DNA from 2 places in the Streptomyces sp. NPDC048338 genome. Region 2 is predicted to be linked to the other one. Evidence: predicted binding sites of a transcription regulator. Region 2 holds the regulator's gene; the other holds the start of a gene.

Region 1 (14,859 bases), on a different contig from region 2:
CCGACGGCACAGACGTCACTGGGTGCTCTCCATCGATTTGCGCAGCTCGCTGCGGAGTTCGGGGGTGAGTACATGTCCGGCGCGACCGACGAAGAGCGCCATGTGGTACGCGACGACGCTCATGTCGCAGTCGGGCGTGGCGTGCACGCCGAGCAGCGAGCCGTCACTGATCGACATGACGAAGACGCTGCCCTCGTCCATGGCCACCATGGTCTGCTTCACACCGCCGCCGTCCATCAGCCGGGCCGCGCCGATGGTGAGGCTGCCGATGCCGGAGACGATGGTCGCCAGGTCGGCGCTCGATCCGCGGGGCCCGCCGGAGCGGCCTCCCGTGGGGGTGGCGGCGCTCTGCGCAGCCGGGTCGGAAGAGAGCAGGAGCAGCCCGTCGGACGACACCACGGCGACGGAGCGGACCCCTGGCACCTCCTCGACGAGATTGCCCAGCAGCCAGTGCAGGTTGCGGGCTTCCGTGCTCAGTCCGAATGTTCCGGTCGCAGTCAACTGCGTGCCTCCTCGACTGTGTCCCCCGTCTTCTCCTCGGTACGTGCTGTGGGTGCGGCTTCGTGCCGGTCGGGCGCGGTCCCCACCTCGGTCCCGGCCTCGATCTCGGCCTCCACGTCCTGGCGGCCCTGCTCGGCGCCACGGTGGAAACCGCCCAGTCGGCGGCGCAGGGCCTCGGCGTCGACACCGCCCGTGCGGGGGGTGACGGGGGCGTCCGCCTGCCGGACTATCTGCGGGGTCCGCTTGGGCAGTCCCTTGTCGGTGAGCCGCTGGGTCTGCCGCGCGGGCGGCTGCTCCTCCACGGCACGCTCGTGGCTGTCCGGCTCGGCCGGCAGGTCGGCCAGCCGGACCTGCAGGGTCGTCTCGGAGACCGGCTCCTCGGCGACGGTGGAGGTCTCGACCTCCGGCGCGGACGCCTGGGCCGGCACGGTCACGGGAGCGGGCTCGGGCTCGGCGGTCGCGGCCGCGTCGGTCGCGTGAGCGGGCTCGGCGGTCGCGTGAGCAGGCTCGGCGTGCCCGGGAGCGTCGGCGGGTCCGGTGGTGTCGGCCGGTCCGGTGGTGTCGGCCGCCGGCGGGAGCGGTGCGGACACGTCGGTCGCGGGTGCGGAGTCGAGCGGGTCCGCCGCGGCCTCGGTGACCGGAGCCGTGCCGGCCGTGCCGGCCGCCTCGATGGCCTGTTCCGCGGCCTCGACGAACGGGTCGCGGGCCCGGGACGGCAGCGCGTTGGAGTTCGCCTCGGCCACCGAGCCCGGCAGGTTCAGGGCGGGAGCGGCGCCCGCGACCTGCACGGTCGGCGGCACGGCGGTCGGCGGGGCGGTCGGCAGCAGGGACGGCGGGAGGACGACGACGGCCGCGATACCGCCCTGCTTCTGCTCCCTGAGTTCGACCCGTACGCCGTGCCGGGCCGCGAGGAGGGCGGCGACCCGCAGGCCGAGCCCCTCCCCCTCGGTGTCGGCCGGGTCCGCCTCGGCGAGCCGGGCGTTGAGCTCCGTGAGCCGCGACGCGGTCATGCCGATGCCCTCGTCCTGGACGGAGAGCATCACCTCGCCGGACTCCAGGACCCAGCCGGAGAGCTGGACCTGGGCGTCGGGCGGCGAGAAGGAGGTCGCGTTCTCCAGGAGCTCGGCGACCAGGTGGCTGAGGTCGTCCGCGGCGAAGCCGGCGATCTGGGCGTGCGGCGGCAGGGACTGGATGGCGACCCGCTCGTACCGCTCGATCTCGCTGACCGCGGCGCGCAGGACGTCGACGAGCGGCACCGGGCCCGCGTGGCCGTGGACGTGCTCGTGACCGGCGAGGACCAGCAGGTTCTCGCTGTGGCGGCGCATGACGGTCGCCATGTGGTCGAGCTTGAACAGGGTGGCGAGCCGGTCCGGGTCCTGCTCGCGCTCCTCCAGCTTCTCGATGACGCCGAGCTGGCGCTCCACCAGGCCGAGGCTGCGCAGGGAGAGGTTGACGAAGGTGTGCTGGACGCTGTCCCGGAGCCGGGTGAGCTCGGCGCTGAGCAGGGCGGTCTGGCCCTGGAGTTCGGCGCGCTGGGCGGCGAGGTCGACGGCGAGGGCCTCGCGGGCCCCGGCCTGGTCGGCCCGCTCGCTGTCGAGCTGCTCGGCGCGCAGGGCGAGCGCGGCCAGCTTGCCCTGGAGGGTGTTGAGGGACCGTACGACCTGGGCGAACTCGTCGTTGCGGCCGGTGAAGCGGACCGGCTCCTCGGTCTCCGGGGCGGCGGAGAGGCGCGCGGCGCCGATGCGGAGGACGGCGAGCGGCCGGGTGAGGGTGCGGGCGACGAAGGTGGAGATGCCGACGGCGACCAGCAGGCAGCCGCCGAGGAAGGCGATGCGCAGTTCGAGGGCGGTGACGTCGTCGTCGCGGAGCTGGGCGAGCCGTTCCACCTGCTCGGTGGCGAGGGCGGACTCGACGCCGCGCATCTGCTCGATCCGGGCGGAGAGCGCGGCCTCCAGCTTCTCGGGGTCGGTCTTCCGCTCGGACGTGCTGAGTTCGGGCTGGTCGGCGAGGCGGGTCAGGTGACGCTCGGCGTTCTTGACGTCCGGGCCGGTGACCGTGGCCGCGAGGGAGTCGCGGGCGGACGCGGTGGCGGACTGGTCGAAGTCGGCGAGGGCGGCCTGCTCGCGCACCCGGGACTGCTGGGCGGCGGCGGTCAGGGCGTTCCGCTGCCGTTCGGCCTCCTCGGCGCCTTCGGCCCGGTCGGGCACGTAGGTGCCGCTGATCGGGTCGTAGTGGGTGCCGGTGGACTCGGGCTGGGGGACGGCGAGCGCGGCGAGGAGGAGTCCGCGGACGGCGGAGGCCTGCTCGACGGCGCGGCCGAGGTCGCCGGGCGCGCGGGTGGCCTCGGCGGCGCGGGCGGGGGTCTTCTCGGCGAGCTCGTCCGCGAGCGCCTGGAGTTTCCCGATGACGTCGCTGTAGGCGCGGTGGGCCTCCAGGGCGGTGCCCTTGCCGGTGAGCGCGGCGCGCCGGATGGAGGTCAGGCCGGCCAGGTCGCGGCGGAGCTCGGTGGTCGCGGCGGGCCGGATCTCGTCGATCTGGCGGTCGACGCGTGCCGAACGCGTGCTGGTGACCTGGCGCTTCTTCTTGTCGTCGGTGTCCTGCTCGTCCCGGCCCGCCGCGATGTACGCCACGACCTCGTCGCGCTCGTCGGCGAGGGAGTGGGCGAGGGTGACCGCCTGGCGGTCCAGTTCGGCGAGGGTGACCAGACGCTGGGAGTCGGTCAGTTCGCCGGAGGCGGTGAGGACGGCGGGGGCGCCGGCGGCCAGCACGGTGACGCCGACGAGGGCGACCCCGGCGACCAGGCGGTTGCGGACGCGCTTGGGGCGGCCGACGGGCGGGGCCGCGGGTACCGCGGAAGCGCCGGGGCCCGCGGCGTTGCCCGTGGTCAGCGGGTCACCAGGGGTCCGGCTCGGCGTGCCGTTCTTGGTCCGAGGCCGCTTCTTCTGCACCGGTGCTCGCATTCTCGACTCGTCCACCCATGAAGCAGGGGTGACGACCGGTCACCACTCAGAGCGCCCCCACCCCTGGTATGGCTCTCGACCATTCCAGCGCTTCTGGGAAGGGGACGCGCATCGGCCGCTCCGCCACCCGAACGAGTGAACAACACTCATGAGTTGGCAAACAACTCCCCATGGAGGTGGCCGAGGCCGTTCTCGGGGGGCCGGTTGGATCTTCCGCGCGGGCTTTGGCAGGATGCCCGCCCGCAGCTTCTCGGACGGGGTGGTTCCGCCCGGCGGGACGACGCCGACCGCTTGGTACAGGCCAGATTCGGCCGTCTGGAGACGCTGTGAAGGAGTGATGCAGGCCGGGCAGACTGAGGATCATGCGCACCGAAGTGGTCACCCTCCCCGGCAGCCCCGAACGCCCCAATGAGGACTGGGCAGCTGCAGCTCTGCCGGGTCCCGGCGGCGGCGGGACGGTCGTGGCGCTCGACGGGGTGACTCCCCCGGCCGGTGATGACGGTTGTGTGCACGGTGTCCCCTGGTTCACCGCCCGCCTGGGTGGCGCTTTGACCGAACTGTCCGCTTCGCGGCCGGACTTGACGCTGACCGAGATTCTGGCGCTGGCCATCCGGCGCACCGCGGAGGCCCATCGCGACACCTGTGACCTTTCTCACGTGCGCACTCCCCAGGCGACGGTCGCCCTGGCCCGGTGGGACGCGGACACGGTCGAGCACCTGGTCCTGTCCGACGCGGCACTCCTCCTGGAGGCGCCGGACGGGGCCGTGCGGGCCGTGCTCGACGACCGCCTGGACCGCGTGCCGCCCGAGGTCCTGCGCTCTTCGGCGGCGACGGACCGGCTGCGCAACCGGGAAGGCGGCTTCTTCACGGCGGCGGCGGATCCGGCGGTGGCGGACCGGGCGGTGACCGGGACGACACCCCGCTCCCGGGTACGGGCCCTGGCCGCGCTCACGGACGGGGCCACCCGCTGGGTGGCACCCTTCGCGGAGGGCGACTGGGCGGACTGCGCCGGGGTGCTGCGCACGGAGGGGGCGTTCGGGCTGATCCGGCGGGTCCGGGCGCGGGAGGCCGCGGACGGGGCGGCCGGCGTCACCCGGCGCGGGAAGCCCCACGACGACGCGACGGCGGTCTACGCCGTCCTCCAGGACCTCTGACCCGGCAAGATCGGCAAAACGCCCCCTAGGGCCTGTCTTCAAAGTCCCTCCCCCTGGGCTTCGCCCGGGAGGTGCCCCCAGCTCGCGGCGTCCGGTACCGCGCTCCCCCGTGGCCCTTCGGGCACGGGAGGGGCCCCCACGCTGCGTTGTCGAAGCGTCCGAGTACGTCCAGTACGCGGACGCTCCTCCGCCTTGCGATGCACGGCACCGGACACCGCGAGCCCGACCGGCGCTACTTTGAAGACAGGCCCTAGGCCTCCGCGCGGGAGTTCAGCTGGTGCAGCAGCCGGGCCAGTTCGGCGACCTCGCCGCGGTCCCAGTCCGCGAGCTTGCGGACGTAGCGCCCGCGCCGGGCGTCGCGTACGTGCCGGAAGCGGTCCCGGCCCTCCTCCGTGAGCCGGACCAGGGAGGCGCGTCCGTCCGCCGGGTCCGGGTCGCGGGCGACGAGGCCGAGGTCCTCCAGAGCGCGCAGCTGCCGGCTCATGGTCGCCTTGCCGACGCCGAAGTAGCCGGCGAGGTCGGTGGCGCGCTGCGGGCCGGTGTCGTCGAGCCGGACGAAGAGGCCGTAGGCGGCGGGCTCCAGTTCGGGGTGGACCTCGCGGGCCATCTCGCCCGACTGCGCGCGGGCACGGCGCAGAAAGACCGCCAGCTCACGCTCCAGGGCGAGGAACTCCTGGTCCACACCACTCCTGGAGGCGGACTCGCCTTCACTCGCCGTACCGCTTCCGTGCACGTCAGCCCCCTCGCGCGGGTTTCCCGTCGCTGAAAGTTTCTTCCCGGCGGCGGTCATCGCCGCAGCTCCTTCAGTATTTCGCAGGAGTAGACCAACGGCAGCACCCGGACCCCCTTCCGCCGGGTGGGTCTACGTGCGTAGCGTCATCCCCGGCTCGCTGACATGTCCACACCAGGGACCTGTCGACATCGCTCCCCCCACTGACCTGTTCGGAGGCACGCTATGCCCGCGCACAGATCCAGAACGACTCTCGCCGGTGTCGCCCTCGCGGCGCTCGCCCTCCTCCTCCCCGTCGCCGCGTCGGGCTCCGCCAGTGCGGCGCAGGACCCCGGCGCCCGCCAGGTCCCCGCCCGCGGGACCGCGTACATGGGCATGGGGGTCCTCCAGCACGACGGCCAGGGCGCGCAGCCCGGCGGGATCTCGATCCAGGCCGGCCAGACGGAGGGCGTGGACGTCTCCAGCCACCAGGGGAACGTGGCCTGGTCGACGCTGTGGAACAGCGGGGTGAGGTGGGCCTACGTCAAGGCGACGGAGGGCACGTACTACAAGAACACCTACTTCTCGCAGCAGTACAACGGCTCGTACAACGTCGGCATGATCCGCGGCTCGTACCACTTCGCGACGCCCGACACGACGACGGGCGCGGCGCAGGCGGACTACTTCGTGAACAACGGCGGCGGCTGGTCCAAGGACGGCAGGACGCTGCCCGGCGCACTGGACATCGAGTGGAACCCGTACGGCGCCACCTGCTACGGCAAGACCCAGTCCGGGATGGTCGCCTGGATCCGCGACTTCGTGAACCGGTACAAGGCGCGGACCGGCAGGGACCCGGTGATCTACACCGCGACCAGCTGGTGGACCCAGTGCACCGGCAACTACGGCGGCTTCGCCACGACCAACCCGCTGTGGATCGCGCGGTACGCCTCGGCCGTCGGCGAACTCCCGGCCGGCTGGTCGTACTACACGATGTGGCAGTACACCTCGACCGGCCCGACGGTCGGCGACCACAACCACTTCAACGGCGACCTCTCCCGGGTCCAGGCGCTGGCCAACGGCTGACGCCCCGCTGCCGGTACGACGTGCCGACGGCGACGGGCGACCGACGGCGACCGAGGGGCGCCGGCGGTCGGCCACGGGGGTACGGCGTCGGTCCGACGGCGGCCTCCCGGGTGTGCGACACACCCGGGAGGCCGCCGTTCCGCGATTCCCCGATCCACCCCCTTGCTCATTGGTATGGACCAATGCGAGGCTCTGGGGCGGCGCTTACGGGTCCCGACTTCCGTGCGCTGATCGGTCGTTGCTCGTCCCGTACTCCCCCACGCACGAGAGAGAGCCCCCGCATGCCGTCCCTCCGCGTCCGTCCCGCCCACCGTGCCGTCGCCGCCGCCGCCCTGTCCGCCGCCGCGCTCGTCCCGCTCACCCCGTCCGTGGCGAGCGCGCACGGTGCCGTCTTCAACCCGGTGAGCCGGGTCGCCGCCTGTTACGCGGAGGGCCCCGAGACACCCAAGTCGCAGGTGTGCAAGGACCTCGTCGCCGACTCCGGCACCCAGCCGCTGTACGACTGGAACGAGGTCAACATCGCCAACGCCGACGGGCAGCACCAGGCGCTCATCCCGGACGGCAAGCTCTGCTCGGCGAACCGCGCGAAGTACCGCGCGCTCGACTGGGCCCGCACCGACTGGCCCTCGACGGCGGTCGCGGCGGGCTCCTTCGACTTCCGGGTCCGGGTGACGGCACCCCACTCGGGGACGATGACGGTCTACATCACCAAGCAGGGCTTCGACCCCACCCAGCCGCTGAAGTGGTCGGACCTGGACGCGACGCCGGTGGCCACGTACGCCACGACGCGGACGTCGGCGGACGGCTACTACCACTTCACCGGGCAGCTGCCGACCCGCACCGGACGCCACATCGTGTACAAGGTCTGGCAGCGCAGCGACAGCCCGGAGGCCTTCTACAGCTGCTCGGACGTCACCTTCGGCGGCGGGGCGACGGCGGCCGTGGCGCCGACCGAGTCGAAGATCGCGGCCGGGGCGGAGCGCTCGACGGTGAGTCACGCGGGCCACGGCGGCGACGAGCAGCCCCCGGCCCTGACGGCCGACACCGCCGGTACCGCCGGTTCCCCGCTCCCCCTGGCCCTCACGGGCGCGGGCGCCCTGACCGCGTTCGCGGTGAGCGGCCTGCTCCTGTCGCGCCGCCGCCCGTCCCGGGAGTCCTGACCCGCACGGGCGGGAGCCCGCCGGGCCCGTCCCGCGGACCGCGGACCGTGGGCCGTGCGCCTTGGACCGCGGACCGTGGGCCGTGGGCCGGCCGGGCGGCGCGGTCGCCACCGGCGCACGGCGGTGGGGCACCCCCCGAGGGAGTGCCCCACCACCGTCGCTCGCGGGCGGACCGTCAGGCCGCCGCGCTCACCGGCACCTCGGCCGGGGTCAGGGCGATCTCCAGGACCTGGCGGACGTCGGTCACCGGGTGGACCTCCAGCTTCTCCAGGATCTCCGCCGGGACGTCGTCCAGGTCGGCCTCGTTCCGCTTGGGGATCACGACCGTCGTCACGCCCGCCCGGTGGGCCGCCAGGAGCTTCTGCTTCAGGCCGCCGATCGGCAGGACCCGCCCGGTCAGCGACACCTCACCGGTCATCGCCACGTCCGTGCGGACCAGCCGGCCGGAGAGCAGCGAGGCCAGGGCGGTCGTCATCGTGATGCCCGCGCTCGGTCCGTCCTTCGGGACCGCGCCGGCCGGGAAGTGGATGTGCACGCCCCGGTCCTTCAGGCCGGTCACGGGCAGCTCCAGTTCCGCGCCGTGCGAGCGGAGGAAGGAGAGAGCGATCTGCGCGGACTCCTTCATCACGTCGCCCAGCTGGCCGGTCAGGGTCAGCCCCGCCGCGCCCGTCTCGGGGTCGGCCAACGACGCCTCGACGAACAGGACGTCGCCGCCCGCACCCGTCACGGCCAGCCCGGTGGCCACACCCGGAACGGACGTGCGGCGCTCGGCCGGGTCCTGCGCCGACTCCGGCACGTGGTGGGGCCGCCCGATCAGTGTGCGCAGGTCGTCCGGCGCGATGCTGAAGGGCAGTTCCCGGTCGCCGAGTTCGTGCTGTGCCGCGACCTTCCGCAGCAGCCGGGCGATCGCCCGCTCCAGGGTGCGGACGCCCGCCTCACGGGTGTACTCGCCGGCCAGGCTGCGCAGGGCGGCGTCCTCCAGGACGACCTCGCCGGGCTCCAGTCCCGCGCGCTCCAGCTGCCGGGGCAGCAGGTGGTCACGGGCGATGACGACCTTCTCGTCCTCCGTGTACCCGTCGAGCCGCACCAGTTCCATGCGGTCGAGCAGCGCCTCCGGGATGGCCTCCAGGACGTTCGCCGTCGCCAGGAAGACGACGTCGGAGAGGTCGAGTTCGACCTCCAGGTAGTGGTCGCGGAAGGTGTGGTTCTGGGCCGGGTCCAGGACTTCGAGCAGGGCCGCGGCCGGGTCGCCGCGGAAGTCCGAGCCGACCTTGTCGATCTCGTCCAGCAGGACCACCGGGTTCATCGACCCGGCCTCCTTGATCGCCCGGACGATCCGGCCCGCCTGCGCGCCCACGTAGGTGCGCCGGTGCCCACGGATCTCGGCCTCGTCCCGTACGCCGCCGAGGGCGACGCGGACGAACGTGCGGCCCATCGCGTGGGCGACGGACTCGCCGAGCGAGGTCTTGCCGACGCCGGGCGGGCCGACGAGGGCGAGCACGGCGCCGCCGCGCCGGCCGCCGACCACACCGAGGCCGCGCTCGGAACGCCGCTTGCGTACGGCGAGGTACTCGGTGATCCGCTCCTTCACGTCCTCCAGGCCCGCGTGCTCGGCGTCGAGGACGGCCTTGGCGCCCTGGATGTCGTACCGGTCCTCGGTCCGCTCGTTCCACGGCAGTTCGAGGACGGTGTCGAGCCAGGTGCGGATCCAGGAGCCCTCCGGGGACTGGTCGCTGGACCGCTCCAGCTTCTCGACCTCCTTGAGGGCGGCCTCCCGGACCTTCTCGGGCAGGTCGGCCGCCTCCACCCGGGCACGGTAGTCGTCGGACTCGTCGCCCTCGCTCTCGCCGTTCAGCTCGCGCAATTCCTTGCGCACGGCGTCGAGCTGGCGGCGCAGCAGGAACTCGCGCTGCTGCTTGTCGACGCCCTCCTGGACGTCCTTGGCGATGGTCTCGGCGACGTCCTGCTCGGCCAGGTGTTCGCGCAGCTGGGCGGTGGCGAGCTTGAGCCGGGCGACCGGGTCGGCCGTCTCCAGCAGTTCCACCTTCTGCTCGACGGAGAGGAAGGGCGAGTAGCCGGAGTTGTCGGCGAGCGCCGAGACGCCGTCGATCTGCTGCACGCGGTCCACGACCTGCCACGCGCCGCGCTTCTTGAGCCAGCTGGTGGCCAGCGCCTTGTACTCCTTGACCAGATCGGTCACGGAGCCGGGCAGCGGGTCGGGCAGGACCTCCTCGACGGCGGTGCCCTCGACCCACAGGGCCGCGCCGGGGCCGGTCGTCCCCGCGCCGATCCTGACGCGGCCGCGGCCGCGGATCAGCGCGCCGGGGTCTCCGTCGGAGAGCCTTCCGACCTGCTCGACGGTGCCGAGGACGCCGGTCCCCGCGTAGGTGCCGTCGACGCGGGGCACCAGGAGGACCCTGGGCTTGCCGCTGCCGGAGCGCGCGGCGGCCTGGGCGGCCTCCACCGCGGCGCGGACGTCGTTGTCGGACAGGTCGAGCGGAACCACCATGCCGGGCAGCACGACTTCGTCGTCGAGCGGCAGCACAGGCAGTGTCAGCGTCGAGTACTCCGTGGACTCAGGAGCCATGATCTCCCCTTCGGCAGTCAAGTTGAGCTATGTCGACTCAATGCAGGTGAGCCCGCGAATGTTCCCCAGGCCGCGTTCGCTCTGAGCGATCACTTCCCCGCTCGCCGTGAACAGCGGATGTAATGACTGTATGGATATGGGAGCTATTACATCCGCGTGGGTGGCCGGCTGGACCGTCTCCCGCGGCACGCCCCCCGCCGTCGCGCGGCCGTGGGGCTACCGGATCGACGTGGGCCTGCCGAAGCACGTCCTGCGGCACGTGCTGCCGGCGCCCGACGCCTCCTCGGTGGGCCGGCTGTGCGCGGGGATCACCGAGCCGTACACCTGGCTGAAGGTCATGGCGGCGCCGGAGGAAGTCGCCGAGTGGATCACACCGGGATGGACCGTGCCCGACGATCCGGGCTTCATGATGTGCAAGCACCTGCACGCCCCCGGGCGGGAGAGCCGGCCGCCCCTCCCGGACGGGTACACGCGGACGACGGAGACCCGGGACGGTGTGGTCCGGGTCAGGATCCTCGCCCCGGACGGCACCCTGGCCGCGCGCGGCCAGATCGCCCCCACAGGGGAGACGGCGGTCGCCGACCAGATCGAGACCGACCCCCGCCACCGCCGCCGCGGCCTCGGCGCCCAGGTCATGCACACCTTGGAGGCGGCCGCCGCCCGGGCGGGCGCGGTGACGGGTGTCCTGTCCGCGACGACGGACGGGCTGGGGCTGTACACGTCGCTGGGCTGGCGGTACGAGGGGCCCCTGACCGGGATCGTCCGCGACTGACACGGCGACCGCGAGCGACGGGAGCCGACCCGAGCCCGGCCCCCACGGGGCGGGGCGGCGACCACGGCGCGCCGCGCCCTGGCCAAGCGGAACCGGGGCGGGCATGATCAGGTGCATGGCGACCGGGAGCACGAGGAGCAGGCGGCGCACGGCAGGCCGATGGGCCGCGACCGCAGTACTGGTGGCGCTGACGGCACTCACCGGCTGCGGGCCGGACACGCCGCCGGCCCCGTCCGCCCCGACGTCCGGCACGAGCACCGCGCCGCCGCCGACCTCGCCCCCGTCACCCCCGACGCCCTCACCGGACGGCACCTCGAAGAACAGCGAGGAGCCCGCGCCCCGGGAGGTGCTGGTCGAGCTGAACGTCACCGGCGGCTTCGCGGGCGTGCAGAACCAGCTGATCGTGCGCTACGACGGCTCGTACACGACCCGCTCCGGCACCGAGCCGCCGCGTACCGGGCGGATGGAGCCGGCCGAGGTCGCCGAACTGCGCGCCGCCTTGGAGGACCCCGCCTTCGCCGCGGTGCCCGCCCGGCCGACCGGCGAGCCGGTGCACGACGGCTTCCAGTACGTCGTCACGTACCGGTACCGGGTGGTCGTCGCCACCGACGGCGACCGGCCGCCCGCGCTGCGGCGGGTGTTCTCGGCACTGCCGGGCGGCGGGCCGCCGACCTCCCCCTGACCCGGGGCGTGAACCGGCGGGGCCGCCGCGGGCGATAGAGGGGCGTGAGACTGTTGCGCCCCGCAGGGGGAGACGAGGACGACTCGGCGCTGCTGCGCGCGGTCGCCCGGGGGGACGCCGAGGCGCTGGCGGTGCTGTACGACCGCCACGCGGGCTGGCTCCACGCGCGGCTCGCCCGGCGCTGCCCGGACGACGAGACGGTACGGGAGGTGCTCCAGGACACCTTCGTGACGGTGTGGCGCTCCGCGGGCTCGCACCGCGGGCGGGGTGAGGCGGGCGGCTGGCTCTGGGTGATCGCCGCGCGGCGGCTGGTCGACGCCCGCCGCGCCCAGGCCCGCGTCCCGCGCACGGACCCCGAGCCGGTGGCCCTCGCGCCCTCCGCGGAGGACCGGGTGCTGGCGGGGCTGGAGTACGGCGACGTCGGCGCCGCGCTCGACCGGATCTCGCCGGAGTTGCGGGAGGTCCTGCGGGCCACCGTGGTGGACGGACTGACGACGCGTGAGGCGGCCCGGCTGCTCGGAATACCCGAGGGCACGGTGAAGACCCGCGCCCTGCGGGCCCGGCGCGAACTGCGTGCCGCCCTCGGCACCACCCACCCCCTGGGAGGCACCGCATGACGACGCCCTGGCACGTGACCGAGGACCTGGCGAACCGTTACGCCCGGGGCTCGGCCCCCGAGCCGGACGCCTGGTCCGTGGAGAAGCACGTCGAGACGTGCGGCGCGTGCGCCGTGCGCGTCTCGGACGCGGTCCGCGCGGGGGCGGCGGGCCCGGCCCTGGCGGACCTCCGCGCGGCGCTGCTGGACGAGGTCCGGAGTGAGGCCGCCACGACACCCGCCCGCGCGGGCCGTCTCCGGGCCCGGATCCGGGCCGCCGGCGGCGGCGGCGGTTCGAACGCTCCGGACCGACGGGACGAGCCCGCCGGCGCCCTGGTGGAGAGGGCCGCCCGGCGCTCGGCCGAAGGTCCGGGGCGAGCGGCCCGCGGGGCCGCCCCCGCCGCCGGGGGCACCTCCGCCGCGGACTCGGCGGCCGCCGTCGTGCCGGGGCACGGCAGCCGTGCGTCCGCCGCCGGACCCGCCGGGCGGGTGCCCGGCCGTGCGGCGGCCCCGGGCGGCACGCCCACGCGAGCCGCCGCACCGGCCGACCGCGCCTCGCCGGAGCCCGCCGGCCGCACCTCGCGGCGGCCCGCCGGACCCCGGCCCCCCACCCGGCTCGCGCGCGTCGTCTGGGCCGCCGGGCCCGCGCTGCGCGGTGCATGGCTGGGGTCGCTGGTCGCCGTCGCCGTGGCCGCCCTCGGGCTGGCGTACGGCGCGGGCTTCCGGGACGTCCGGCCGCTGCTGCTCGCCGTCGCCCCGGTCCTCCCGCTCGCCGGGGTGGCCCTGTCGTACGGCCGGCACGCCGACCCGATGGACGAGATCGTCGCCGCCACGCCCTCCGGCGGGCTGCGCCTGCTGCTGACCCGGACGGCCGCCGTCCTCGGCGTGAGCGTGCCCCTGCTGACCGCCGCGGGGGCGCTGCTGCCGGCCGCGCCCGGGGTGCCCGGGGCGGCGGCCTGGCTGCTGCCGGGTCTGGCGCTGGCCCTCGCGACGCTCGCCCTCGGCTCGTTCGTGGGGTGCCGGGCCGCCGCCGCCACGCTCGGCGGCGGCTGGCTGCTCGCCGTCGCCGGGCCCGTACTCGGCCGCCCCGGGGCGACCGCCGAGCTGGCCCGGCTGCTCTCCGGCCCCGCCGTCCAGGGCGCCTGGGCCACCGCCGCCGTCGTCTGCGCCGGGCTGCTCGCCCTGCGGCGGCGCTCCTTCGACCACCTGGGGAACCTGTGATCCCGACCGTCTCGGTGACCGGGCTGACCGTCCGGCACCGCCGTACCGTCGCGCTCGACGCGCTGGACCTGACCCTGGGCCCCGGTGTGCACGGACTGCTGGGCCCCAACGGCGCCGGCAAGACCTCCCTCATCCGGGTCCTGGCGACCGTCGCCGCACCCTCCGCGGGCCGGCTGGAGCTGCTCGGCCTGGACGCCGGCGCCCATCGGACCCGCTCCGAGATCCGGCGCCGACTGGGCTACCTGCCGCAGGAGTTCGGCTATTACCCGGGCTTCACGGTCCGCGAGTTCGTCGCGTACGTCGCCTGGCTCAAGGAGATGCCCGCCGCGCGCGCCGCCGAGGCGGTGCGGCGGGCCGTCGAGCGGGTCGGGCTGGGCGACCGGACCGACGCGAAGCTGAAGACCCTGTCCGGCGGCATGGTCCGCCGCGTGGGCATCGCCCAGGCGATCGTGAACGAGCCGGAACTGCTGCTGCTCGACGAGCCGACGGCGGGCCTCGACCCCGAGCAACGGGTCGAGTTCCGTTCGCTGCTGCGGGAGTTGGGCACCACGGCGACGGTCGTGGTGTCCACGCATCTGGTGGAGGACGTGGCGGCGGCCTGCTCGGAGGTCACCCTGATCGAGGCGGGCCGGGTCGCCTTCCGGGGCTCGACCGCCCGACTGTCGGCCCTGGGCGAGGAGACGGACGGTCCCGGGGACGGCACCCACGCGATCGAACGCGGCTACACGAACGCCCTGCGGACCCATCGGGCCGCCGTCCCGTCCGTCCCCGCGACGCGGGGCGGTGCCCGGTGAGCGCCCCGGCGGCCGCTCCTCCGCGCACTCCCCCGCCCGCGCCCGCCCCGCTCCCGACGGAACTGCGGCGCGGTCTCGGTCCCTGGCTCGGGCTCACCGTCGCCGCGCTGGTGCTGGCCGGGATGTACGGCAAGGGGCCCGGCTGGCAGGGGCGCTGGACCGACACGACCGACATGCTGCACGTCACCACGGGCCTGCTCGGCGGGCCGCTGGTCCTCGCCGCGGGCTGTGTGATCGGCGGCCGGGAGCGGCGGCGCGGCACCCTGGAGCTGCTCGGCTCGGTGCCGCGCGACCCGGTGCGCCGTGCCCTGGTGGCCGCGGCACCGGCCGCGGCGTGGCCCGCGGCCGGCCACCTGGTGGCGGCCCTGGTGTGCCTGGCCACGACATGGCCGTACGCCGGCGGAGCCGGGCGGCCGTTCCTGGAACTCGTCCTCGCCGACACGGTGGCGCTCGCCTCCCTCGGTGTCCTCGGCCATGTCGCCGGCCGGCTCGTGGGCGGGCGGCTGACCGCTCCGCTGCTGGCGGTGGTGGGTTACGTGGGGCTCGCCGTCGGTTCGTACACCGACTCCGGCGCGCGCTGGCTCGGTCCGGCGGCCGAGCACCGCTACTACTGGGACCAGCCGGTGGGGTGGTTCGCGCCC
Region 2 (14,859 bases):
GAGCTCGGGAACGCTGGGCGTGGCTGCCATGCCCTGATTATTCCGCAGGAGGGCGAGGCGGCCCCATGATTCCGGTACGGGTAACACCCGGCTCAGAGCTTCTACCTGGCCGCAGTGGCGGTAACGCCGCCGTAAGGGCAGGTCAGCACCTCCGGCGAGGCGATGCGGTGTTCATGTCCTCCGCGTGCCCCATCTCGTGGGGCCGAAGGGTGTACGCACCGGCGAGGCGGCCTACCAACGACGAAGCCCCAGGCCATTGACCTGGGGCTTCGTAGAAGAGCGGATGACGGGAATCGAACCCGCGCTATAAGCTTGGGAAGCTCATGTTCTACCATTAAACTACATCCGCGCAGCGGCCCGAAGATCGGTACCGCAGACTCCGACACTGTACCCCATGCCGAAGTCGAGACGTGGCTGTCCGTGGCGGAGCGCCGCCTGGAGTCGTGTCCTGTTGATCCCCTAATGTGGCTGTCTCGTCCACCACTTGTCGGGGAAGGGACTTGATGGGTTCGATGGAGCGCACCGTCGTCCGTTGTGCCGAGGGGCACGTGTTCAGTACCGCTTCGTTCCCGTTGCAGCAGCTCGGGTCCGGGCGGATCGGGCCCGGGCGGTTGGTCCGGTGCCCACGGTGTGCGCGATTGCGGCACGCGGTACCCGTGGAGCTTGAGCAGCGCCGATGATGTCCGGGCGCGGAGTCTTCCCGATTGGGGGAGGTCCGCGCCCTCTGCGTATCGTGGGGTCGTGCTTCTCTCAGACAAGGACATCCGGGCCGAGATCGACGCCGGACGGGTGCGCATCGACCCGTACGACGAATTCATGGTGCAGCCCTCGAGCATCGACGTGAGGCTTGACCGCTTCTTCCGGGTGTTCGAGAACCACCGCTACCCCCACATCGACCCCGCCGTCGAGCAGCTCGACCTGACGCGTGAGGTCGAGCCGGAGGGTGACGAGGCGTTCATCCTGCATCCCGGCGAGTTCGTGCTCGCCTCGACCTACGAGGTCATCACGCTGCCGGACGACATCGCGTCGCGCCTGGAGGGCAAGAGCTCGCTGGGCCGGCTGGGCCTCGTGACGCACTCCACCGCCGGGTTCATCGACCCCGGCTTCTCCGGGCACGTGACCCTGGAGCTGTCGAACCTCGCCACCCTGCCCATCAAGCTCTGGCCCGGGATGAAGATCGGGCAGCTGTGCATGTTCCGGCTGAGCTCGCCCGCCGAGTTCCCCTACGGCAGCGAGCGCTACGGCTCGCGGTACCAGGGGCAGCGCGGGCCGACGGCCTCCCGCTCCTTCATGAACTTCCATCGGACCCAGGTATGAGGCGGTGACCGGTATGAGTGAGGTACGCGAGAACCTGACCTACGAGGGCTTCGGGCGGGCCGTGCGCGAGCTGGCGCAGACCATCGCCGACGACGGCTACGAGCCCGACGTCGTCCTCTCCATCGCGCGCGGCGGCGTGTTCGTCGCCGGTGGTCTGGCGTACGCGCTCGACTGCAAGAACATCCACCTCGTGAACGTCGAGTTCTACACCGGCGTCGGCACGACGCTGGAGATGCCCGTGATGCTCGCGCCGGTGCCCAACGCGATCGACTTCTCCGACAAGAAGGTCCTGATCGCCGACGACGTCGCCGACACCGGCAAGACCCTCAAGCTGGTCCACGACTTCTGCGTCGACCACGTCGCCGAGGTGCGCTCCGCCGTCGTCTACGAGAAGTCGCACTCGCTCGTGAAGTGCGAGTACGTGTGGAAGAAGACCGACGAGTGGATCAACTTCCCCTGGTCCGTCGAGCCGCCCGTCGTCAGGCGCGAGGGCCAGGTCCTCGACGCGTGAGCGGATGAACCGCAGACGCGGGAAGGCCCCCACCGGTGTCCGGTGGGGGCCTTCCCGCGTCTGTACGGGCGGGGTTACAGCGTGCCGAGCTTGATCAGCGAGAGCAGGCCCACCAGCTGGATCGCCGAGGCGCCCAGCGCCTTCGGCCAGGGCAGGTCGTGCGAGCGGCTCACCATCAGGGTGAACAGCGCGCCGGCCGCCAGCCAGGTCGCCCAGCCGAGCACCTGCACGAGGCCGTTCTCGCCGCCCAGGAAGAGGGCGAAGAGCAGCCGGGGCGCGTCCGTGATCGACATGATCAGCATCGACAGGCCCACGGTGGGCTGCCACGATCCGTCACCGCCGAGCTGGCGGGCCAGGGTGTGGGTGACGGCGCCGAGGACCAGACCGCCGAGGACGAAGCCGGCGCCCGTCATCAGGACGTACGGGATCGCCGTCGTCAGCGTGGCGTTGATCGCCTCCTCGCGCGCCTGGTCGAAGCCGAAGATCGCCAGCATGCCGTAGAGGAAGGTGACGACCAGCGCCGGGCCCCACACCGCGTGGTCCCGCATCTGCAGGAAGGTCGGGGCGGGACGCAGCACGATGCCGCTCAGCAGTGCCTTCCACGGCAGGCGGGGGCCCGTGGGGACGGGCGCCGCGCCGGAGTGGTACGTCGCGGCGTCACCGTACGGGTCGTCGTGGACGCTGAACATCTGCGTGTGGCCCGGGTTGTTCGCCGCGGCGTGCTGTTGCTGCTGCTGCGCGTACGGGTCGCCGAAGTACTCGGGCTCCCCGTGCCCCTGGGGCGCCTGCCGGTGCCCGTACGGGGCGCCCTGGCCGCCTCCCTGGCCCTGTTGGGGCCACTGCTGCTGCGGGGAGGGCGGCGGGGCCGCGTTGTACCCGTACGGCGCCTGCTGCGGTTGTCGTTGCGGGGGGCGGTTGTCCCTGCCGCGTCCGTTCCTGAATCCAGCCACGTCATTGAACGTACCCGTTCCCGCTGCCAGGTCGCTCCTTTGCCACTGAGCTGTGACATCCCCTAAGGGACATCCCGGGCATCCGCGGGCCGTGGTGGGCCTTGGCGGGCCGGGCATGCGGAAGGGGCCGCCCCGCGTGATCGCGGGGCGGCCCCTTCCGGTGCTCGCGGAGTGCTACTGCGCGGGCTCCGGCTCGGGCTCGGCCGGGAGCTCCTCCACCGGCTTCTTCACCGAGTCGAGCAGCAGCTGGGCCACGTCCACGACCTGGACCGACTCCTTGGCCTTGCCGTCGTTCTTCTTGCCGTTGACCGAGTCGGTCAGCATGACGAGGCAGAACGGGCAGGCGGTGGAGACGATGTCCGGGTTGAGGGACAGGGCCTCGTCGACACGCTCGTTGTTGATGCGCTTGCCGATCCGCTCCTCCATCCACATCCGGGCACCGCCGGCGCCGCAGCAGAAGCCGCGCTCCTTGTGACGGTGCATCTCCTGCTGGCGCAGGCCGGGGACGGCGGACATGATCTCGCGCGGCGGCGTGTAGACCTTGTTGTGGCGGCCCAGGTAGCAGGGGTCGTGGTACGTGATCAGGCCCTCGACCGGGGTCACCGGGATCAGCTTGCCCTCGTCGATGAGGTGCTGGAGCAGCTGCGTGTGGTGGATGACCTCGAACTCGCCGCCCAGCTGCGGGTACTCGTTCGCGATCGTGTTGAAGCAGTGCGGGCAGGTGGCGACGATCTTCTTGGCCGACTTCGGCTTCTTCGTCGACTCGTCCTCGTCGTCCTCGCCGAACGCCATGTTCAGCATCGCGACGTTCTCCTGGCCCAGCTGCTGGAACAGCGGCTCGTTGCCCAGGCGGCGCGGGGAGTCACCCGTGCACTTCTCCTCGCCGCCCATGATCGCGAACTTGACGCCCGCGATGTGCAGCAGCTCGGCGAAGGCCTTGGTGGTCTTCTTGGCCCGGTCCTCCAGGGCGCCGGCGCAGCCGACCCAGTAGAGGTAGTCGACCTCGGTGAGGTCCTCGACGTCCTTGCCGACGATCGGGACCTCGAAGTCGACCTCCTTGGTCCACTCGACGCGCTGCTTCTTGGCCAGACCCCAGGGGTTGCCCTTCTTCTCCAGGTTCTTGAGCATCGTGCCGGCCTCCGACGGGAAGGCGGACTCGATCATCACCTGGTAGCGGCGCATGTCGACGATGTGGTCGATGTGCTCGATGTCGACCGGGCACTGCTCGACACAGGCGCCGCAGGTGGTGCAGGACCACAGGACGTCCGGGTCGATGACGCCGTTCTCCTCGGCGGTGCCGATCAGCGGGCGCTCGGCCTCGGCCAGGGCCGCGGCCGGCACGTCCTTGAGCTGCTCCTCGGAGGCCTGCTCGTTGCCCTCCATGTCCTTGCCGCCGCCGGCCAGCAGGTACGGGGCCTTGGCGTGCGCGTGGTCGCGCAGCGACATGATCAGGAGCTTGGGGGAGAGCGGCTTGCCGGTGTTCCACGCGGGGCACTGCGACTGGCAGCGACCGCACTCGGTGCAGGTGGAGAAGTCGAGGATGCCCTTCCAGGAGAACTGCTCGACCTGGGAGACACCGAAGACGGCGTCCTCGGCCGGGTCCTCCCAGTCGATCTCCTTGCCGGCCGTCGTCATCGGCTGCAGCGGGCCCAGCGCGGTGGAGCCGTCGGAGTTCCGCTTGAACCAGATGTTCGGGAAGCCGAGGAAGCGGTGCCAGGCGACACCCATGTTGGTGTTCAACGAGACCGTGATCATCCAGGTGAAGGACGTGACGATCTTGAGCGCCGCGAAGAAGTAGGTGAGGTGCTGGATCGTGCTCAGGTCCAGCCCGTCGAGCAGCGCGATCAGCGGGTACGAGGCGAAGAAGCCCGGCTCCCAGCCGGTCACGTGGTGCTGGACGCCTTCCAGGGCGCGCAGCGTCATGATGCAGACGCCGACGATCAGGATGACGGCCTCGACGAAGTACGCCTGGCCCGTCTTGGATCCCGCGAAGCGGGACTTGCGGCCCGCTCCGCCCGGCCGGTTCAGCTGCCGGATCACGATCAGGGTGACGATGCCGAGGACGGTCATCAGGCCGAGGAACTCGGTGAAGATCTCGTACGGCAGCCAGTCGCCGATGATCGGGATCAGCCAGTCGGCCTGGAAGAGCTGGCCGAAGGCGTTGACGATGGTGAGCAGCAGCGAGAAGAAGCCGACGGCCACGAACCAGTGCGCCACGCCGACGATGCCCCAGCGGTTCATGCGGGTGTGGCCGAGGAATTCCTTGACCAGCGTGACGGTGCGCTGCGTGGGGTCGCCGGTGCGCGTGCCCGCGGGTACCGGCTGACCGAGCCGCACGAAGCGGTAGATCTGCGCGATGGCGCGGCCGAACAACGCGACGGCTACCACCGTGATGACGATCGACACGACGATCGCGGCGAGTTGCATGAGGGGCTCCTCGGGCGGGCCTGCGAGGCGGAGCGCCGGCACGTTCGAGTGTGGCGCTACTAAGCGGTAACTTATTCAGTCCGTGCTGAGATTACCCCGTCACGGCTCCGCGCTGTAGCGGCGCCCGCGGTGATCTGTGTCGCTCAGGCAAGCCTTGCCCTCCCGCCGGATCCCGCGCGCTCAGGCGGTCCGTGCCGCGCGGCGTCTGCGCACTGCTGGAAGCGTACGCGCCAGGATGGCCAGATCCATCCCGAGCCAGTGGTGGTCCACGTAGTGGAGGTCGAGCAGCTCCCGCTCCTCCCACGGCAGCTCGGAACGCCCGCTGACCTGCCACGGACCGGTCAGGCCGGGCCGGACGGACAGCCGGCGGCGGGCCTCGCCCGTGCACTCCCGGTGTGCCGGGACCAGGGGGCAGGGGCCCACCAGGGACATCTCCCCGCGTACGACGTGGAGGAGCAGGGGCAGGGCGGCGAGCGGGCCGGACGTGCGGAAGGTCAGCATCACGAACGGGTCACCGCCCCGGCCGGCCATCGTCCGGCGGCGCAGGACGCGGCCCGGGCCGCCCGTCGTGAGGGCCGCGGTGAGCGCGACGGCGGCGAGCGGGAGGGTGAAGAGCGTCAGCAGGAGGAGTCCGCCCGTGAGGTCGAGTACACGCTTGGCCGTCATGCCCCACACCCTTTCGCGGGATATTCATGGGATATACCTGCTTTGCCCGGCTGCGGCACTCCGGACTCTCTCACGCCCGGGGGCGTCCGCCCGGGAACCGACGCGCTCGTTCCGCTGTCTTTGAGTGGGATGCAGAGCGAAGAGTTGAGCCCCCTCCACTCAGGTCTGTTGACTCTGTGGGAGCTGTCGTGCATCCTTGAGTCAGTTCCACTCAAGTCAGCTGGAGGAATTGAAATGGCACGTGCGGTCGGCATCGACCTGGGCACGACTAACTCCGTCGTCAGCGTTCTCGAAGGCGGCGAGCCCACCGTCATCACCAACGCCGAAGGCGCCAGGACCACGCCGTCCGTCGTCGCCTTCGCGAAGAACGGCGAGGTGCTCGTCGGCGAGGTCGCCAAGCGCCAGGCGGTCACCAACGTCGACAGGACCATCCGGTCGGTCAAGCGCCACATGGGCACCGACTGGAAGATCGACATCGACGGCAAGAGCTTCAACCCGCAGCAGATGAGCGCCTTCATCCTGCAGAAGCTCAAGCGCGACGCCGAGGCCTACCTGGGCGAGAAGGTCGTCGACGCGGTCATCACCGTCCCGGCGTACTTCAACGACTCCGAGCGTCAGGCCACCAAGGAGGCCGGTGAGATCGCGGGCCTCAACGTCCTGCGCATCGTCAACGAGCCGACCGCGGCCGCCCTGGCCTACGGCCTCGACAAGGACGACCAGACGATCCTCGTCTTCGACCTCGGTGGCGGCACCTTCGACGTGTCCCTCCTGGAGATCGGCGACGGCGTCGTCGAGGTGAAGGCCACGAACGGCGACAACCACCTCGGTGGTGACGACTGGGACCAGCGTGTCGTCGACTATCTGGTGAAGCAGTTCGCCAACGGCCACGGTGTCGACCTGGCCAAGGACAAGATGGCTCTCCAGCGTCTCCGCGAGGCCGCGGAGAAGGCGAAGATCGAGCTGTCGTCCTCCACGGAGACCTCGATCAACCTGCCGTACATCACGGCCTCCGCCGAGGGTCCGCTGCACCTGGAGGAGAAGCTCACCCGGGCTCAGTTCCAGCAGCTCACGTCCGACCTGCTCGAGCGCTGCAAGACGCCGTTCCACAACGTCATCAAGGACGCGGGCATCAACCTGTCCGAGATCGACCACGTCGTTCTCGTCGGTGGCTCCACCCGTATGCCGGCCGTCGCCGAGCTCGTCAAGGAGCTGACCGGTGGCCAGGAGGCCAACAAGGGCGTCAACCCGGACGAGGTCGTCGCCATCGGCGCCGCCCTGCAGGCCGGTGTCCTCAAGGGTGAGGTCAAGGACGTCCTGCTCCTCGACGTGACCCCGCTGTCCCTCGGTATCGAGACCAAGGGCGGCATCATGACCAAGCTCATCGAGCGCAACACCACGATCCCGACCAAGCGGTCCGAGATCTTCACGACGGCCGAGGACAACCAGCCGTCCGTGCAGATCCAGGTCTACCAGGGCGAGCGCGAGATCGCGGCGTACAACAAGAAGCTCGGCATGTTCGAGCTGACCGGTCTGCCGCCGGCCCCGCGCGGAGTCCCGCAGATCGAGGTCGCGTTCGACATCGACGCCAACGGCATCATGCACGTGACCGCGAAGGACCTGGGCACGGGCAAGGAGCAGAAGATGACCGTCACCGGCGGCTCCTCGCTGCCGAAGGACGAGGTCGACCGGATGCGCCAGGAGGCCGAGCAGTACGCGGACGAGGACCACCGTCGCCGCGAGGCCGCCGAGACCCGCAACCAGGGCGAGCAGCTCGTCTACCAGACGGAGAAGTTCCTCAAGGACAACGAGGACAAGGTCCCCGGTGAGGTCAAGACCGAGGTCGAGACCGCCGTCGCCGAGCTGAAGGAGAAGCTCAAGGGCGAGGACACCGCGGAGATCCGCACGGCCACCGAGAAGGTCGCGGCCGTCTCCCAGAAGCTCGGCCAGGCGATGTACGCCGACGCGCAGGCCGCTCAGGCCGCGGGCGGCGACGCCCCGCACGCCGAGGCGAAGGCCGACGGTGCCGACGAGGACGTGGTCGACGCCGAGATCGTCGACGAGGACAAGCCGAAGGGCGGCGCGGCCTGATGTCGGAGGAGACCCCGGGCTTCGAGGAGAAGCCCGACGTCCCCTCCGGCGGCACCCCTGACGACGCCGCCGAAGCCGCCGAGCCCACCTCTGCGGAGGAGGGCCCGGCGGCCCCGGCCGGGGACGCAAGCAGCAAGACGGCCGAGACCGCCGGTCTCACCGCCCAGCTGGACCAGATCCGCAGCGCTCTCTCCGAGCGCACCGGAGACCTCCAGCGGCTCCAGGCCGAGTACCAGAACTACCGCCGCCGCGTGGAGCGGGACCGGGTCACGGTCAAGGAGATCGCCGTCGCGACCCTCCTGACCGAGCTCCTGCCCGTGCTCGACGACGTCGGCCGGGCCCGGGACCACGGCGAACTCGTGGGCGGGTTCAAGTCGGTGGCCGAATCGCTGGAGACCGTCGTCGCCAAGATGGGTCTGCAGCAGTTCGGCAAGGAGGGCGAGCCCTTCGACCCGACGATCCACGAGGCCCTGATGCACTCGTACGCGCCGGACGTCACCGAGACGACCTGCGTGGCGATCCTGCAGCCGGGGTACCGCATCGGCGAGCGGACCATCCGGCCCGCGCGCGTGGCGGTGGCCGAGCCCCAGCCCGGGGCGACGCCGGCCGCGAAGGAAGAGAAGTCGGCAGACGAGGAGAGCGGTGGCCCCGAAGAGGGCTAGCGCAACGATCGTCCGAGAGGAGGGACGTCGATGAGCACGAAGGACTTCGTCGAGAAGGACTACTACAAGGTTCTCGGCGTCCCCAAGGACGCCACCGACGCCGAGATCAAGAAGGCGTACCGGAAGCTCGCCCGCGAGAACCACCCGGACGCCAACACCGGTGACACCAAGGCGGAGGAGCGCTTCAAGGCGATCTCCGAGGCGAACGACGTCCTCGGCGACCCCAAGAAGCGCAAGGAGTACGACGAGGCGCGCGCGCTCTTCGGCAACGGCGGATTCCGCGCCGGACCCGGCGGGGCGGGCGGCACGTTCAACTTCGACCTGGGCGACCTCTTCGGAGGCGCCCAGGCCCCCGGCGGCCCCGGTGGTGCCGGCGGCTTCGGCGGCGGGCTCGGAGACGTCTTCGGCGGCCTGTTCAACCGGGGCGCGGGCGGCGGCGCCGGCCCGCGCACGCAGCCCCGCCGCGGCCAGGACATCGAGTCCGAGGTGACGCTCAGCTTCGTCGAGGCCGTCGACGGCGCGACCGTGCCGCTGCGGATGTCCAGCCAGCAGCCCTGCAAGGCCTGTTCGGGCACCGGCGACAAGAACGGCACCCCCCGGGTGTGCCCGACCTGCGTCGGCACCGGCCAGGTCTCGCGCGGCGGCAGCGGGTCCTTCTCGCTGACCGACCCGTGCGTGGACTGCAAGGGCCGCGGCCTCATCGCCGAGAACCCCTGCGAGGTCTGCAAGGGCAGCGGCCGGGCCAAGTCCTCCCGCACCATGCAGGTCCGCATCCCCGCCGGAGTCTCCGACGGCCAGCGGATCCGGCTGCGCGGCAAGGGTGCGCCGGGCGAGCGCGGCGGCCAGGCCGGCGACCTCTACGTCGTCGTCCACGTCGACAGCCACCCGGTCTTCGGCCGCAAGGACGACAACCTGACCGTCACCGTGCCCGTGTCGTTCCACGAGGCGGCGCTCGGCGGCGAGATCAAGGTGCCCACGCTCGGCGGCCCGGCGGTGACGCTGAAGCTGCCGGCGGGCACGCCCAACGGCCGGACCATGCGCGCCCGGGGCAAGGGCGCGGTCCGCAAGGACGGCACGCGCGGCGATCTGCTGGTGACGGTGGAGGTCGCGGTGCCCGCGGAGCTGGACGACAAGGCGCGCGAGGCCCTTGAGACCTACCGCGAGGCGACCGCGGGCGAGGACCCGCGGGCAGAGCTGTTCGAGGCCGCGAAGGGAGCTTGACGCGATGGACATCAGACCAGGGCGCAGCCGCAACCCCTATGAACTGACCGACGAGACGCCGGTGTACGTCATCTCGGTGGCGGCCCAGCTCTCCGGCCTGCACCCGCAGACCCTGCGCCAGTACGACCGTCTCGGCCTGGTCTCCCCGGACCGCACGGCGGGCCGCGGCCGGCGCTACTCGGCCCGCGACATCGAACTGCTGCGCACCGTGCAGCAGTTGTCGCAGGACGAGGGCATCAACCTCGCGGGCATCAAGCGCATCATCGAACTGGAGAACCAGGTCGCCGCGCTGCAGGCACGTGTGTCCGAGCTGTCGGCGGCGGTGGAGGGCGCGGCGGCGACGCTGCGCCAGCGCGAGGCCCAGGTGCACGCCTCGTACCGCCGGGACCTGGTGCCGTACACCGACGTGCAGCAGGCGAGCGCGCTGGTGGTGTGGCGTCCCAAGCGCGGCGAGTAGCCCGCACGGCGTACGAAGGAGCCCCCTCCCGTCCGGGAGGGGGCTCCTTCGCGTCCGGGGCCGGGAGACGGCCGTGGGGCGCCTCAGGGAATGAGTTCGCCGATCACGTCCGCGGCGGTCTCCCACCAGGGCGCGGCGCCCGTGCCGAAGGCGGCGGCGAGGGCGGTGCCGACGGCGACGTCCCGGGGCTCGACGGGGACGCCCTCGTCCCAGTCGGCGTCCGCCCGTCCGTCACCGGCGGACTCCAGCGCGCCGATCCTGCGCCCGTCGCGCAGCAGCCGGCTCTCCTGGTGGGAGCAGGGGACGAGCCGGTAGGTCACCCCGTCGACGGTGGCGTCCACCCGGTAGGACCGCCGCGAGAGCCGGCCCCGGGCGGGCCTGATGCGGGCGCCCACGCCGTCGACGGTGAGGGTGAGGAGGTCGGGCCTGCGGGTCCCGATGGGGGTGTGCCGGTCGGGTTCGGTGCCGGGCTTCCGTACGAGGTCCACGGTGGGCATCCCGTGTCCGGACACCCGCAGGGTCCCGGCGCGGCCGTCGAGGTCGATCTGTGCGTACATGGTCAGTCGTCCTGCTCCAGGATCCCGGACCGGGCGATGAGGTAGCCGAGTTGGGCGCGGCTGCCGCTGCCGAGGGCGGAGGCGAGCTTGGCGATGTGGGCGCGGCAGGTCCGGACGTTCATGCCGAGCCGGCGGGCGATGGCCTCGTCGACGTGGCCCTCGACGAGGAGTTTGGCGATGGAGCGCTGGACGCCGCTGATGCCGTCGAGGGCGGTGGTGTAGGACACCACTCCCTCCTCCCACGGGACGCCGTGCAGCCAGAACTGGTCGAAGACGCCGACGAGGTACTGCACCAGGCCCTCGTGGCGCAGCTCCAGGGCGACCTGCCGGTCGCTGCGCGCGGGCACGAAGGCGACCTTGCGGTCGACGATGATCAGCCGGTCGATGATCTCCTCGAGCGTCCGCAGCTCCAGGCCGTAGGGGGCGACCCGCTCCACGTAGGCCAGCGTCGCGGGGTGGTGCCGCGCGGTGTGCTGGTACAGGGTGCGCATCCGGACACCGCGGTCGAGCAGCGGCTCCATCCGCTTCAGTGCCTTCTCCAGGGTGTCGGGACGGCGCCCGCTGCCGGGCTGGATGGTGAGCAGCTCTTCGGTGCACTCGGCGGTGACCCGGTCGAGCGTCGCGTTGATCATGCTCAGGCCTTCGAGCACGGTGATGGCGTGCGAGGCCGCCGGATCCAGCCGGTTGATGGTCATGAAAGGCTCGAACGTGTCGGCCAGCGAGATCGCCTCTTGCCGACGCGCCTGGATCTCCTGCTCAAGCGGGTGTATGAGCTGGTTGAGCGCGATCGACGGCGGTACGGGCAGCAGCCACTGACCGTCGTCGGGGTCCGGGTGGAGCAGTGCGAGGCGGACGAGGCAGGGCGCGGCGTCAGTCTCGGAACGGGTGATCCGGCCCATGCGCAACGCGTTCGCGTACAAGGTCTTACCCACGTCGCATAGTTCACCGTGCCTGTGGATATGTCCTGTATCGCCTCTTTCTGTCCGCATGTGCACCCCCCTCAGGGTTTTGAATTACAGGAACATGATGCCTGGGTTCGCTGGTGGAAGGGTCGAGAGTGAGCCATCGTCTTATTCGCGGGGGAGGAGGTAATGATCAAAAGAGGTGGAGATCGGCCATGACCAGGATGGTTCGTGCACTCAGCGCCATAGCCGTTGCGGCGGCTGCTCTCGGCGTACTCGTCGGCACGGGCGAGCCCTCGTGGGAGAGCACCCCGAAGTACGCGGTGACGGCGGACCCGGGCGAGCCCTCGTGGGAGAGCGAGCCGGCGCACTCGGTGCTTGCCGCGCCCGGTGAGCCCTCGTGGGAGTTCGCGCCGACGCAGGAGCACCCCGACCGGGTCTCCGTCGAGGCGGGCGCGGGCGCATGACCTTTCCGCCGGACGACCGGGTCTTCCGTCGCGAGATGGCGACGGCGTACCGATCCGGGTGGCATTTCATCGACCTCGTCACGGCAGTGCCGCACGGTGGCGAGTCGTTGATGGTCACCCTCTTCGGTGAGCCGATCATCATCGCGCGGGGTGAGGACGAGGAGATCCGCGCCTACCGATGCCTGCGGCGCCCCCGTGGCGCCCCGCAACCCGTCCGCTGTGCCATCAGGTACGGCATGATCTTCGTCAATCTCGACCAGCGTGACCACCAGCTGCTCGAACCCGAGACCACCACCGCCACCCCCCGCAGTGCCTGAGCGGTTCCCCCGTCGTTCAAGATCGCTCAGGTACTTCCCCCACACAGCGGCGCCATCGCGGACCTGAAACGCGATGGCGCCGTTGTGCTGCCCGAAACCGGAATCATCGGCTCCGGAGTCGTGCGGCCTCCCGCCCGGCTCGCCCCGCCCCGGGCCTACGCGCGGCCCATCGCCCGGGTCAGCGCGATCTCGATGACGACCCGGTCCGGGTTCGGGGCCGGGGTCCGGCCGTAGCGCGCGGCGTAGCGGTCGACCGCGTCGGCGACGACGTCCTCCTCCGTGCGGACGCGCGCCACGCCCTCCAGCGTCGCCCAGCGGCCCTTGTCCACCTGGCAGACCGCGACCCGCGCGCCCTCCGGGCCCGCCGCCAGGACGTTGGCGACCTTCCGGCTGTGCTTGTTGGTGATCACCCGGGCGATGCCGTTCGAGCCGCCCTCGGGGTCGTAGGTCACGCCCACCGCGACCACGTGCGGAGTGCCGTCCGCGCGCGGCGTGGTCAGGGTGCTCATGTGGTACTCGCGCCAGAAGGCGAGGTACGAGTCTTCGGGGTTCCGCGGGTCAGTCGCCATGTCCCGGAACCTACCCGCGGAAGACACCCCCTCCACACCTTGAGTGGAATAGACTCAACTTTGTGTACGTTGGAGGAGTCATAGTCGACCGACCCGCAAGGAGGAGACCCCGCACGTGGACGCCGAACTGACCAACAAGAGCCGGGACGCGATCAACGCCGCCAGTGGCCGCGCCGTGTCCGAGGGGCATCCCGACCTGACCCCCGCGCATCTGCTCCTCGCGCTCCTCGCGGGTCAGGACAACGAGAACATCGTCGACCTGCTCGCCGCCGTCGAGGCCGACCAGGCGGCGGTACGGTCTGCCACGGAGCGGCTGCTGGGCGCCCTGCCCAGCGTGACCGGCTCCACGGTCGCGCCGCCGCAGCCCAACCGTGAGCTGCTCGCCGTCATCGCCGATGCCGCCGAGCGGGCCAAGGACCTCGGGGACGAGTACCTGTCCACCGAGCACCTGCTCATGGGGATCGCCGCGAAGGGCGGGCAGACCGGCGAGCTGCTCGCCCGGCAGGGGGCGACGCCCGCGAAGCTGCTGGAAGCGTTCGAGAAGGCAAGGGGAGGGCGCCGGGTGACCACACCCGACCCGGAGGGTCAGTACAAGGCACTGGAGAAGTTCGGCACGGACTTCACCGCCGCCGCACGCGAGGGGAAGCTGGACCCCGTCATCGGGCGGGACCACGAGATCCGGCGCGTCGTCCAGGTGCTGTCCCGCCGCACCAAGAACAACCCCGTCCTCATCGGCGAGCCCGGCGTCGGCAAGACCGCCGTCGTCGAGGGACTGGCGCAGCGGATCGTGAAGGGCGACGTCCCCGAGTCGCTGAAGAACAAGCGCCTGGTCTCCCTCGACCTCGGCGCCATGGTCGCCGGCGCCAAGTACCGCGGCGAGTTCGAGGAACGGCTGAAGACCGTCCTCTCCGAGATCAAGGAGAGCGACGGCCAGATCATCACCTTCATCGACGAGCTGCACACCGTCGTCGGCGCGGGCGCCGGCGGCGACTCCGCCATGGACGCCGGGAACATGCTCAAGCCGATGCTGGCCCGCGGCGAGCTCCGCATGGTCGGCGCGACGACCCTCGACGAGTACCGCGAGCGGATCGAGAAGGACCCCGCCCTGGAGCGCCGCTTCCAGCAGGTGCTGGTCGCCGAGCCGAGCGTCGAGGACACCATCGCGATCCTGCGCGGACTCAAGGGCCGCTACGAGGCCCACCACAAGGTCCAGATCGCCGACGCCGCGCTGGTCGCCGCCGCGACCCTCTCGGACCGCTACATCACCTCCCGTTTCCTGCCCGACAAGGCCATCGACCTCGTCGACGAGGCGGCCTCCCGGCTCCGGATGGAGATCGACTCCTCGCCCGTCGAGATCGACGAGCTCCAGCGGTCCGTGGACCGGCTCCGCATGGAGGAGCTGGCGCTGAAGAACGAGACCGACGCGGCCAGCCGGCAGCGGCTGGAGAAGCTGCGCCGCGACCTCGCCGACCGCGAGGAGGAGCTGCGCGGGCTCACCGCCCGCTGGGAGAAGGAGAAGCAGTCCCTCAACCGCGTCGGCGAGCTGAAGGAACAGCTCGACGGGCTGCGCGGCCGGGCCGAGCGGGCCCAGCGCGACGGCGACTTCGACACCGCCTCCCAGCTGCTCTACGGCGAGATCCCGTCGCTGGAGCGGGAGCTGGAGGAGGCGAGCGAGGCCGAGCAGGAGGCGTCCAAGGACACCATGGTCAAGGAGGAGGTCGGGTCCGACGACATCGCGGACGTGGTCG

The links. Region 2 encodes HspR, which represses chaperone genes until heat shock. Its sites were predicted from a motif close to TTGAGNNNNNNNNNCTCAA; they were not measured.
Region 1: lon (endopeptidase La) is a predicted target of HspR. The motif match lies at 10,177-10,195, and genes of this name have one in related genera.

Annotation. Positions count from the first base shown of each region.
Region 1 is NZ_JBICYQ010000012.1:74,798-89,656, forward strand. Features, by position in the region: gene ACGFZF_RS26425 (DUF742 domain-containing protein) at 1-19, opposite strand, end outside; gene ACGFZF_RS26430 (roadblock/LC7 domain-containing protein) at 16-501, opposite strand; gene ACGFZF_RS26435 (nitrate- and nitrite sensing domain-containing protein) at 498-3,461, opposite strand; gene ACGFZF_RS26440 (hypothetical protein) at 3,824-4,615, shown strand; gene ACGFZF_RS26445 (MarR family winged helix-turn-helix transcriptional regulator) at 4,866-5,348, opposite strand; gene ACGFZF_RS26450 (lysozyme) at 5,571-6,407, shown strand; gene ACGFZF_RS26455 (lytic polysaccharide monooxygenase) at 6,689-7,567, shown strand; gene lon (endopeptidase La) at 7,743-10,154, opposite strand; gene ACGFZF_RS26465 (GNAT family N-acetyltransferase) at 10,291-10,926, shown strand; gene ACGFZF_RS26470 (hypothetical protein) at 11,042-11,608, shown strand; gene ACGFZF_RS26475 (RNA polymerase sigma factor) at 11,653-12,225, shown strand; gene ACGFZF_RS26480 (zf-HC2 domain-containing protein) at 12,222-13,424, shown strand; gene ACGFZF_RS26485 (ABC transporter ATP-binding protein) at 13,421-14,218, shown strand; gene ACGFZF_RS26490 (hypothetical protein) at 14,215-14,859, shown strand, end outside.
Region 2 is NZ_JBICYQ010000003.1:307,789-322,647, reverse strand. Features, by position in the region: gene ACGFZF_RS09035 (transcriptional regulator) at 1-30, opposite strand, end outside; tRNA gene ACGFZF_RS09030 (tRNA-Gly) at 279-349, opposite strand; gene dcd (dCTP deaminase) at 742-1,317, shown strand; gene ACGFZF_RS09020 (phosphoribosyltransferase) at 1,331-1,828, shown strand; gene ACGFZF_RS09015 (Yip1 family protein) at 1,903-2,778, opposite strand; gene ACGFZF_RS09010 ((Fe-S)-binding protein) at 2,953-5,205, opposite strand; gene ACGFZF_RS09005 (sugar transferase) at 5,386-5,871, opposite strand; gene dnaK (molecular chaperone DnaK) at 6,106-7,959, shown strand; gene grpE (nucleotide exchange factor GrpE) at 7,959-8,621, shown strand; gene dnaJ (molecular chaperone DnaJ) at 8,652-9,842, shown strand; gene ACGFZF_RS08985 (heat shock protein transcriptional repressor HspR) at 9,847-10,299, shown strand; gene ACGFZF_RS08980 (hypothetical protein) at 10,383-10,856, opposite strand; gene ACGFZF_RS08975 (helix-turn-helix transcriptional regulator) at 10,859-11,845, opposite strand; gene ACGFZF_RS08970 (hypothetical protein) at 11,974-12,225, shown strand; gene ACGFZF_RS08965 ((2Fe-2S)-binding protein) at 12,222-12,542, shown strand; gene ACGFZF_RS08960 (pyridoxamine 5'-phosphate oxidase family protein) at 12,698-13,111, opposite strand; gene clpB (ATP-dependent chaperone ClpB) at 13,227-14,859, shown strand, end outside.